3 regions of the Blautia hydrogenotrophica DSM 10507 genome follow, and region 2 is predicted to be linked to each of the others. Evidence: riboswitches for the same ligand, from Rfam matches in the RefSeq annotation. Region 2 holds a riboswitch; each other region holds the start of a gene.
What was found. A riboswitch is a leader RNA that binds a small molecule or an ion and turns the genes downstream of it on or off. The one in region 2 is predicted to bind cobalamin.
Positions count from the first base shown of each region.

Region 1: another riboswitch for cobalamin. It lies ahead of BLHYD_RS13375 (cysteine-rich small domain-containing protein); the one in region 2 lies ahead of BLHYD_RS09645 (leucine-rich repeat protein).
Region 3: another riboswitch for cobalamin. It lies ahead of BLHYD_RS07195 (energy-coupling factor ABC transporter permease); the one in region 2 lies ahead of BLHYD_RS09645 (leucine-rich repeat protein).

Region 1 covers NZ_CP136423.1:2,765,076-2,768,355, reverse strand. Annotated here, with positions in the region: gene BLHYD_RS13380 (C40 family peptidase) at 1-691, shown strand, start outside; cobalamin riboswitch at 991-1,188, shown strand; gene BLHYD_RS13375 (cysteine-rich small domain-containing protein) at 1,407-1,700, shown strand; gene BLHYD_RS13370 (MBL fold metallo-hydrolase) at 1,732-2,562, shown strand; gene BLHYD_RS13365 (hypothetical protein) at 2,792-3,280, opposite strand, start outside.
Region 2 covers NZ_CP136423.1:2,079,452-2,082,731, forward strand. Annotated here, with positions in the region: gene BLHYD_RS09645 (leucine-rich repeat protein) at 1-1,560, opposite strand, end outside; cobalamin riboswitch at 1,763-1,945, opposite strand; gene BLHYD_RS09650 (hypothetical protein) at 2,672-3,100, opposite strand; gene BLHYD_RS09655 (hypothetical protein) at 3,109-3,280, opposite strand, start outside.
Region 3 covers NZ_CP136423.1:1,539,182-1,542,461, forward strand. Annotated here, with positions in the region: gene BLHYD_RS07180 (energy-coupling factor ABC transporter ATP-binding protein) at 1-103, opposite strand, end outside; gene cbiQ (cobalt ECF transporter T component CbiQ) at 119-892, opposite strand; gene BLHYD_RS07190 (energy-coupling factor ABC transporter substrate-binding protein) at 921-1,223, opposite strand; gene BLHYD_RS07195 (energy-coupling factor ABC transporter permease) at 1,225-1,971, opposite strand; cobalamin riboswitch at 2,143-2,316, opposite strand; gene hemA (glutamyl-tRNA reductase) at 2,556-3,280, shown strand, end outside.

The DNA of each region.
Region 1 (3,280 bases), 690 kb from region 2:
TGAATATGCAGCCTTGTTGGAAGAACAGACGGCAGAGATTCAGAGACTGGAAGCTGAGAGGATTGCCGCTGAGGAAGAGGCGAGACGTCAGGCAGAAGCGGAAGCTGCGGCTGCTGCAGCTGCTGCCGAGGAGGCAAATAATCAGGAAGAAGATACTGATGCTGAGGATGCAGACGGTGAAGAAGATTACACAGAAGAAGATGGCACTTATGAGGAGGATGGCTCTGAGGATGTGGTTACTGATGAGTATGGAAATGTCATCGATGAGGACAACACTGTGGAGGACACAGACTACAGTGAGTCAGGCAGTACAGATTCTTCTGTAAGTTATTCTGGAAGTGGTTCATCGGTAGCTGACTATGCTACACAGTTTGTGGGAAATCCTTATGTATACGGTGGAACAAGCCTTACAAATGGAGCTGACTGTTCAGGTTTTGTTCAGAGTGTGTATGCAAATTTTGGAGTGAGTCTTCCGAGAACTTCCTATGACCAGATGAACGTGGGAACAGAGGTTTCTTACTCAGAGGCACAGCCAGGAGACTTGATCTGCTACGGCGGACATGTGGCAATTTATCTTGGAGGTGGCAGGATTGTTCACGCATCCAATAGTGCTCCATATCCAGCAGGTGGTATCAAGATTAGTGACAATGCGGCTTACCGTACAATTCTTTCAGTAAGAAGAGTTATGTAATTGAGTTGAGAGTCCGCTGCAAGATAGTTCAAGGCTATTTTGCAGCGGCTTTTTACTGTGTGAGCACACAGGCGTATGCGCCGGAGTGTGAATGCCTGTTAGGATTGCGGGAGTGCGATGCACGGAGCAATCTGTAGCTTATACTTTTTGGAGGTGCTGCCGATAGGCGGCAAGAGGGCTCGTATGCTGGGTAAGCCCCTTGTCACACTATATGGTTGAACTGTTACAATATTTGTAGGAAATTCGGCAATAGCACTTGACATTGGTGTACCACAATGCTATAATACACCCTGTATAATTCCATAATGAACATATTAAGTGCCAGCCATTTATTGTGGGAATGGATGGAAAAGGGAATCAGGTGAGATGCCTGAGCGATCCGGTCACTGTATCAGAGGAGTGAAGTCTCGAGAATCCATTGTGCGCAGTGCGCATGAGAAGGAGAGACAGAGCGATGAGCCTGGAGCCAGGAAACCTGCTTAGTATGGCGAGGTGAAGCTTCCGTGTAAAGTGTAACAGCCACTTCTGAGATAATCCGCAATCTCAGATGCGTATCTGTAAGAACAGATGCTTTTTATGGAATCCGCCTGTTCATATGAATTATGCATGATTAAATGGCAGGCGATTTACTCTGGTCATTCGTTCCCTCCGCGCACTCATGAACGAACTGTCTAGCGCTGGAGTAAATCGCACCCCCCTTAAAGAGGAGTTCACAATGAAAGAGAAGAAAGAGTTTTGGGAGGACAAGGAGTTCTCTTTTTTTTGTCACAAAAATTGCGAGTACTTTCCGTGCCATGAGACAAAGGACCTTGAGAATTTTAATTGTCTGTTCTGTTATTGTCCTCTGTATGCGTTAGGAGATAAATGCGGTGGCAATTTCAGAATATTAGACGGAGGGATTAAGGATTGTTCTAAGTGCATGTTACCTCATAGGCGGGAAAATTATGGATATGTGACGGGTAAATATCATGAGATCATGGAGCTAGTGAAAAAGAATCAGAAGAAATAGTACAAAGAAGTCTGTGGAAATGGAGAAGAAAATGAAAATAACGGTTTTGATGGAAAATACAGCGGTATCAGAGAGGTATCTGTGCCGCCATGGACTTAGTTTATATATAGAGACTCAGAGGCATAAGGTTTTGTTTGATATGGGACCAGATGCCTCTTTTTTGGAAAATGCAAAGAGGCTGGGAGTGGATATCAGCCAGGTGGATGTGGCTTTTTTATCCCACGGACATTATGACCACGGAGGCGGACTGAGTGCATTTTTACAGGAGAATTCCAGAGCAGATGTTCATGTGCAGGCCGGAGTGTTTGGAAAATATTATGCCCACGATGCTCATCCTAAGAGAATCCGCTATATAGGGCTGGATTCAGCCCTGAGGGATCATTCCAGGTTGGTTGTACACAGAGGTGGCTACCGTCTGGATGAAGAATTGGAAGTGTTCTCAGGAGTGAGAGGAAGAATCTGTGCATCTCCGGCCAATGACAATCTTTACTGGGAAAAGGATGGAAAAGAAGAACTTGATACTTTCGAACATGAACAGAATCTTTTGGTACATCAGGAGGCTGGAAGAGTATTGGTCTGCGGTTGCGCTCATAACGGTATCGTAAATATTCTGAGTAAGGCAGAAGAGCTGCCAGGGGGCCCTCTGACACAGGTAATCGGCGGTCTTCATCTGAATAATATTTATGAGGAAGATGAAAAGAAACGCTGTGAATTCTACCAGAAGTTGGCATCCCATCTGATGTGCAGGCCTTGTGAGTACTATACTTGCCACTGTACGGGAGTCAAAGCCTATGAAGAGCTAAAGAAGCTGCTGGGGGAACAGATTCACTATCTGTCGGCAGGCGCTGAGAAGTCTCTGTGACTTTGTACATGGAGGGGAGCGGGTGGAAAATTAAAATTGATGAGCGTTCCCAGAGTGGAGGAGAGGAAAAAGACAAAACCAGACGAGTGTATCGTCTGGTTTTGTCTTTAACTTGTTTGAGGGGGGAGATAGAGAGTGGTTATTCATCTATCCAAGTAATACTATACAATATAAATGTGAGCAAATTATGGAAAATTCCTAAAGGTTTTGGGAAAATCATAAACAAATTCTAAATAACAGGTTTATTATAGGGATTCACTTCGGTTTGTGTACGGTACCAAAAGAGAAATTCCTCGAGATTTTGTTCTTTGACAAAACTGTTACTGTGTAAAATAGAATCTACAACCTGATAGTCAGCGTTAGAGATAGAGTCCAGGCCGCCTCTCTTGACTGGTGCAGCCAGCTTTTTTGCCATCAAGTTTAGAATAAGTTTTTGAGAGATGGAAAGCTTTTCCCGCCGAATACCGCCTCTAAGATAGAAGACAGGCAAATCCATGAGGTCGTTGTACTGGTGAAGCAAAGCGATAAAACCTGGAGTAGGGGAGAGGATTCCCACAGTGATGACGGCTTCGATGCGAAGGTATTTCTGAGCTTTTTCTAGGCCGCGTATCCTCTTGTCACAGATCCATCCCATGTAGATGACTTCTATACCGGGAGAGAAGGTTTTTTTCATTTTTCCAGCAGGGCAAGATGGAAGGTTCAGTTTCTTGGAAAGCAT
Region 2 (3,280 bases):
GGTCACAAAGAGTTTCCCTGTGCTCTTGAATTTCTCACTGATCAGCTTCATAGACGTGTCAACTGCTTCTCTGACTTCGTCATTCTCCGTATAGTACGGTGCCAACACAAGCATCGTCTGTGCCGTCGCATACGGATGCCAGTCAAAAGTATTTTTGTCAAAGAAATGCCAGCCTCCTTTTTCATCCTGGCTGTCCAAAATGTGCTTTATGATCTTATCTCTGGTCCAGACCGCATTGGCGGGAAGCTCATGATTTCCACTGTCATAGGCAGCCAATGCCAACGTCCAGTCTTCCAGCTCTGAACCCATCTCATCCTCAGGGTGGTAGGCCACCAGATTCTGATATACTCTGACACTCATTAAGGCAATTAAATCGACAGTCTTCTCGCCGCTCGTCACCTGTGACGCGTCCAATCCCATCGCGTTAATTGCGATCGCAGCCATCGCCAGCTCACTGGTATCCAGATAAGGAGCTGTCGCCATCTCCACCGCTCTTGCGCAAGCATCTGCCTTCTCTTCTTCTGACAGTGTCTCACCCGCATTCACACGGTTCAATAGATCCCAGAATGCGTTGTCACTCTTAGCCTGATCCAGGAGAGCTGCTCTGATCGCATTCAGTTCATCCACGTGTTCCTCCCTAAACTGCACGTCCATATACAGCCACGGATCCTCGAAATATCCTTCCGCCCTTGCCGGAACACTCACGATCATATCATCCGGACAGTTATAAAAGGCGTTCGTATCCGTAGACGCCGGCGCATCTCCTCCCATCACCACGTCCATCAAAGGGCATTGACCGAACGCATACACTTCAATCGTGTTGACGCTGGCAGGGATTGTCACTTTCTCCAGCTTCGCACCATAGAACGCCTGCGACCCGATCTTTTCCACGCCATCCGGAATCACACATTCCTTCAGCGCTGAGCAACTCATGAACATGCTGGTGCTTATTTCTTTCAGAGAAGCCGGCAGCTGAATACTCTCCAGAACTCTGCACATGGAAAATGCTTCACTGCCGATACTGGTCACGCCGTCTGGAATAGAGATCTCACCCAGGCTTATGCAGTAGTCAAAAGCATTTTTTCCAATGCTGGTTACGCTGTCCGGGATGGAAATCTCTGTCATCTGCATACATCTTCTAAAGGCTCTGTCGCCAATGCTCGTGACCCCGTCTTCGATCACAACCGTCTTGATGCTGTCCACCAGCTCAGACCACGGCGATGCGTCTGCGACAGAGTAATCCGTCATCTCCCCGCTTCCGCTGATGCGCAGCTCTCCGTCCTCAGAGAGTTTCCATGTCACGTTTTCGCCGCAGGTACCTTCCTGTACCGCAGCTTCCTCTGCCAACACCTCGGCAAAATCCTCAGCTTCAAAGGGCTCCTCTTGGGATACAGAACTGGAGAAGCTTTCCTCAGCCTTCCCTGAGGCCTCCTCCTCGCTCTGGAATGACGCCTCAACAGCCACATCCTCAGCTGCCAGTGCAGTCACCGGCACTCCTGTAGCAGCAATGGCTCCCGTCATCAATAAAGCCATAAATTTTTTGTACGCCTTAAATTTCATTTCTTTCTCCTTTTTACTCGATCGTTATTTTTTGAAAACATCTGCGAGCGAATTTTTTTCCTCCTTTCCTGCTCTCCTCCGCAAAAAGCCGAAAAAAGACAAAAAGATAGCTTCATCCTTTCTCCCGCAGAAAGGACTACGCTATCTTTTCTATAATAATATAATATGGTGACTCGGTCTTTCGCCTGCCGTACTCACAAACGTTTTCCCCTAGGCTTTGTTATGTATCCTGACTTAAGTTCTTCCTACTAGAACGCCTTCCCAGAGTATCCTCCAGTGGCATATCGTCCGTTCGTCCCTCTTACAGTAGAGATAGGCTGTTCTGGATTCTCACCAGATTCCGTTAAATAGGTATCAAAACCTAACCAAAGCCTCTATTCATTTTGCGTAATTATTATATCCCTCTTTTCTGGCCATGTAAATCTTAATTAATTACAATTATATTAAATTTTCATTTCGTTTTTTTTAATTCCCTTATTTCACCTTCACGGTCTTCCAGTCGGAATAGGAACCGAAGATCTTCTCACCATTTACCGTGCGGTATGCCCGCATAGTGTAGTAGTACGTCTGCCCGGATTTCAGGCCGGTGTCGGTGTAGGAAGTCGTGCTTCCCTTATCTCCAGTACTCCCCCTCTTTGGTGAAGTAGCCTTTTGCCTCGATTTTGTAACGATACTCGCCTGGCGCTAGATAATAGATTCCGAATTTTCTGGTCTCGATCACCTGATCTGCGTTGCTGTATACCGTAAACTTCTGATATTCTGGAAAATTTGCATTAATGGAGAACGTTACTTTCGTTCCTTTTTTCCATCTGCACGGCGATGGTCCGTGAACAGCTCGCAGAATTCTTTCCTTCGTTGAAGGTACTTGTCACCGTCTGATAATTATCCGCCATCGCCAGATAGTTCTACTCTCCAGGTGTCAGTTTATGCTGCTGATTTCTCATATCAGTTGGTATCCGCGTCCTCTCCCTATACAAAGAGAAACTCTCACCTCAATAACAAGCCGGTATCTCCGATGGTGAAGCTTCCAGTCTCTGTCTGATAACCTCCTTTTATATAAAATTAAGATTTGTTCACAATTTATTTACTCATACGTTTGTCGAGCGTTTTTTCACATTCCTGTCCGAATACCAGTCTCATCTCCGTAGACTCTACCCATGACTTTTCCGTGGATAGAGTACAGATAATGTACTTCCACTCGGTAATCTTCATCACTTTGCACATACACTACCTGATAGTAATACGCTGTCAGCGGCGAATGATTCTGAATGTGGCAAAACCGCTCAACCATCTCCTCCTCGGCCTGCTCAGACAGCTTCCGGTGGTTTGGAGAGGCATAACGAATAAAAGGATGATAGCACAGGAAAATCTGAAGTACATACGCCAAAACTAACCCCAAACAAAAAAACATGATTTTTTCACGCAGGCTCTTCTTTCTCCTCTTCCATATTTTTGAAACCACAACAGTGAATCCCAACGAGAACACAGACAGCACAAACCCATAATAAAGCCATGCATATAAGATTTCACCTTTCCACATAAAACACCTCAACTGACAAAATCCGTGTCTGAATTAAAATTCCACTGCCATATATCATAAGCACTTTCAGATACCCAATTCATATCTTCACTTATCCCTAAAGATCTAATCGGATCATGTTCTTCTGCAAATACACTCCATTCACCATGCCCAATAAAACGGTACCCTCTTTGCGCTGTT
Region 3 (3,280 bases), 540 kb from region 2:
TTTTTCCTCGCTGAATTTCGAGGGAAAGTCCGTTCAGAGAATGGGTGTTTTCGTCATCGTAGGAGAAATACAGTTCTTGGGCTTTTAGTATAATATCTTTCATATGGGTTTGCCTTTCTTATCGCAGCCGCAAAATCACAGTGACTGCAAGTAAAAATGTTTCAAACAGTAAGATATAGAGGATTTCACGTCTTTTGGGCGGAAAATTCTCATGAAGTACGCGGATGGTTCCGTCATAACAACGGGATTCCATGGCATCGTAGAGAAGATTGGATTTTTTGATTGCCCGGATTAGGAGAGCTGAGGCCATGAAACCGAAGGATTTGCATGAGGTGATGAAATCCTTATTGCCCAGACGAGAGTTCTGGGCGGTTGTGATTGCCGAGGATATCTCCATAAGTATAAAAATAAATCGATAGATCAGAAGCATGAGTTCGATGATTAACCGAGGACAGTGCAGTTTCTGCAATACATGGATAAAATCTGTGATAGGAGTACTAAATGAAAAAAAGTACAGACAAGAGACACTTGCCAGTGCAGTCAAAATCAATTGTACTGCATATAATAAGGAAGCTTTGCTGCCGGTCAAATACCAGCTTCCAATGGAAAGAGCGAAGAGATCTGACGGTGTCTTTGAGACATTTAAGACGATGGCCACAGTACTCAGAATCAGGAAGACTAGAGGGACTGTGAGGAATTTCAGATAACGGAAAAAAGGGATTCCACCCTTGTATATGGTGAGAATCCCTGTCGTTACCAGGACAATTCCAGCAATTACAACAGAACGACTGACCACACAAAATAAAAGGGTCAGGGTTGTAAATGCAAATTTTTCTCCGGCATTGTGATATCTAAGTTTAGAGCGGTAACATAGCTGATCGATGGCAATCATAAGTACTCCTTTCGCCGGGATACAGAAATTATTCTTCTCTGAGCCATTTTTTCCGTTCTACATATCTGCCCATGACAAAAGCGATCACACCCACGCCGATACCTGTCTGAAGACAAAACAGCAGGCTTTCGACTTCTCCGGGAAGTTCATGACCGAGAGCTTTTTCAAAGATTGGTTCAAACCATGGTGTATAGCTAGAGTCGACTTCTTCGACAACAACGCTTCCCGCATCGTCAGAACCGCCGAACTCCTTATCAGGCATGGCAAACAGTGGAATAAAAGCCATGAGAATGACAACAATAATTAAAATGAGCACCGTCGATTTTTTCATATCAGTGCACCTCCTTTAAAAATCCGATGGAACGCAGCTCCGGTTTTGCATAGGTCTCCAACGCGGAGATAATCAGAACCGTCAAAATTCCTTCGATGATTGCCAAAGGTATCTGTGTTGGTGCAAATACTGTCAAAAATTTTCCCATAGCGCCTGCAATGCTAGTATCCGCGTGGTGAGCGAAAGCCATCTGGATAGCGGTTACACAGTAGGTAAACAGATCTCCCAAAGTGGCTGCTAAAAAGACGCTGACTTTTCGATTTACATTGGCTTTTTTGCAGAGAAGGAAGACTCCGTAAGAGACAAACGGGCCTGCGACAGCCATGGAAAATGTGTTTGCTCCTAAGGTAGTCAGCCCGCCGTGAGCCAGCAGGATAGCCTGGAAAAGTAAGACGATAATGCCCAGGATGCTGACAGCGGATGGTCCAAAAAGAATGGCACCTAATCCGGTTCCTGTCATGTGGGAGCAGCTCCCAGTCACAGACGGAATTTTCAGTGAAGAAATCACGAACACAAAAGCGCCGGCCATCGCTAGAAGCGGCAGTAGCCGGGAGTTAGCAGCCACTGTCTTTTTCATGGAGAAAAAGCCTGCTGCCAGGAAAGGAATACACAGGATACCCCAGGCGATACAGTAGGTGCCGGGAAGATATCCCTCCATGATATGCATGGCGCTGACTGCGGGAGTAATTCCGAAAGTCAAGGCAAAGATTGTGGATAGCAATACAATCTTTTTTTGTTTTTTGGTCATTTTTAGTTCCCCTTTCTTTAAATGAAGTAAGACAAAGGCACAGGGCTGGCATAAGAGCTGTCGTCAGTCGCTTTTGATATACAAAAAGCCTGTCTGAGCGACAGACAGGCGCAGCGGTTCCTTCTCTTTTGGCAGAAGAAACATAAGCACCAGGTCATCGTTCGTAACCATGTGCGAAGCTTGTATATGGCGGTATTCTGACTTAGGAATCTCTGCGATTTCCCCTCCTTCCCGGCGAACCAGTGGATTGTGGGGAACGCTCCTCCTTTACAGCGGCGTGACCGTAAGAGATTTGCACTCTTTTCCCATTTATCCTGTTTAAGGACCATATACAAGAAATTGCCGAAATTTATTATAGGCTTTCGATTATGAATTGTCAACTATTATACAGTGTTTTTTTAAACGTTTTACAGCTATTCACAGATGATTTTTCCTGACAGATCCAAGTTTGTGAGGGAGAATTTTTTGAAAAAAAGAAACCATAGAATTGACATTGAATGGGGTTATGATATGATAAAAAAAGCGAAATAAGATCAGAAGAAGTCTTATGAGAAAGACAAAGGAAAGTTAGGGGAAGAAGAACTATGAGTATTTCCATGATCGGAATTGATCACAGTATGGCACCTGTGGATATTCGGGCTAAATTTGCATTTACAAAGAAGGATGCCAGCAGTGCTATGGAAGAATTGCTTCAGGAGAATGAGATATCAGGCTGCATTATTTTATCAACCTGCAACCGCATGGAGGTGTGGGTCAGCACTGCCGAAGACTGGGAGGGGGATCTCTATGCCAGTCTTTGTAAGATAAAAGAAGTTCCGGCGGGACAGTACAGAGATTGTTTTACTGAAAGAAAAGACGCAGAGGCCGTGGAACATTTATTCTATTTGACCAGCGGATTAAAATCACAGATTTTAGGGGAGGATCAGATTCTGACCCAGGTAAAAGATGCCCTGTCTTTGGCGAGAGAGCATTTTACTACGGATAGTGTGCTGGAAGTGTTGTTTCGTATGGCGATCACTGCCGGGAAAAAGATTAAGACAGAAGTTGCATTTTCTAGAGGCAATCTCTCTGTGATTCATCAGGCGATTGCCTGCCTAAGAGAAAAAGGCTATGAGGTCAAGGGAAAGACCTGTATGGTTATTGGAAATGGTGAGATGGGAAAGATTACCGCTCAGACTCTGAGAGAAAACGGTGCAGATGTGACGGTGACTGTTCGCCAGTATCGCAGCGGTGTCGTGAATATACCGATGGGATGCAAGCGCATTAATTATGGAGAGAGAATGGAATATCTGCCAAAATGTGACTTGGT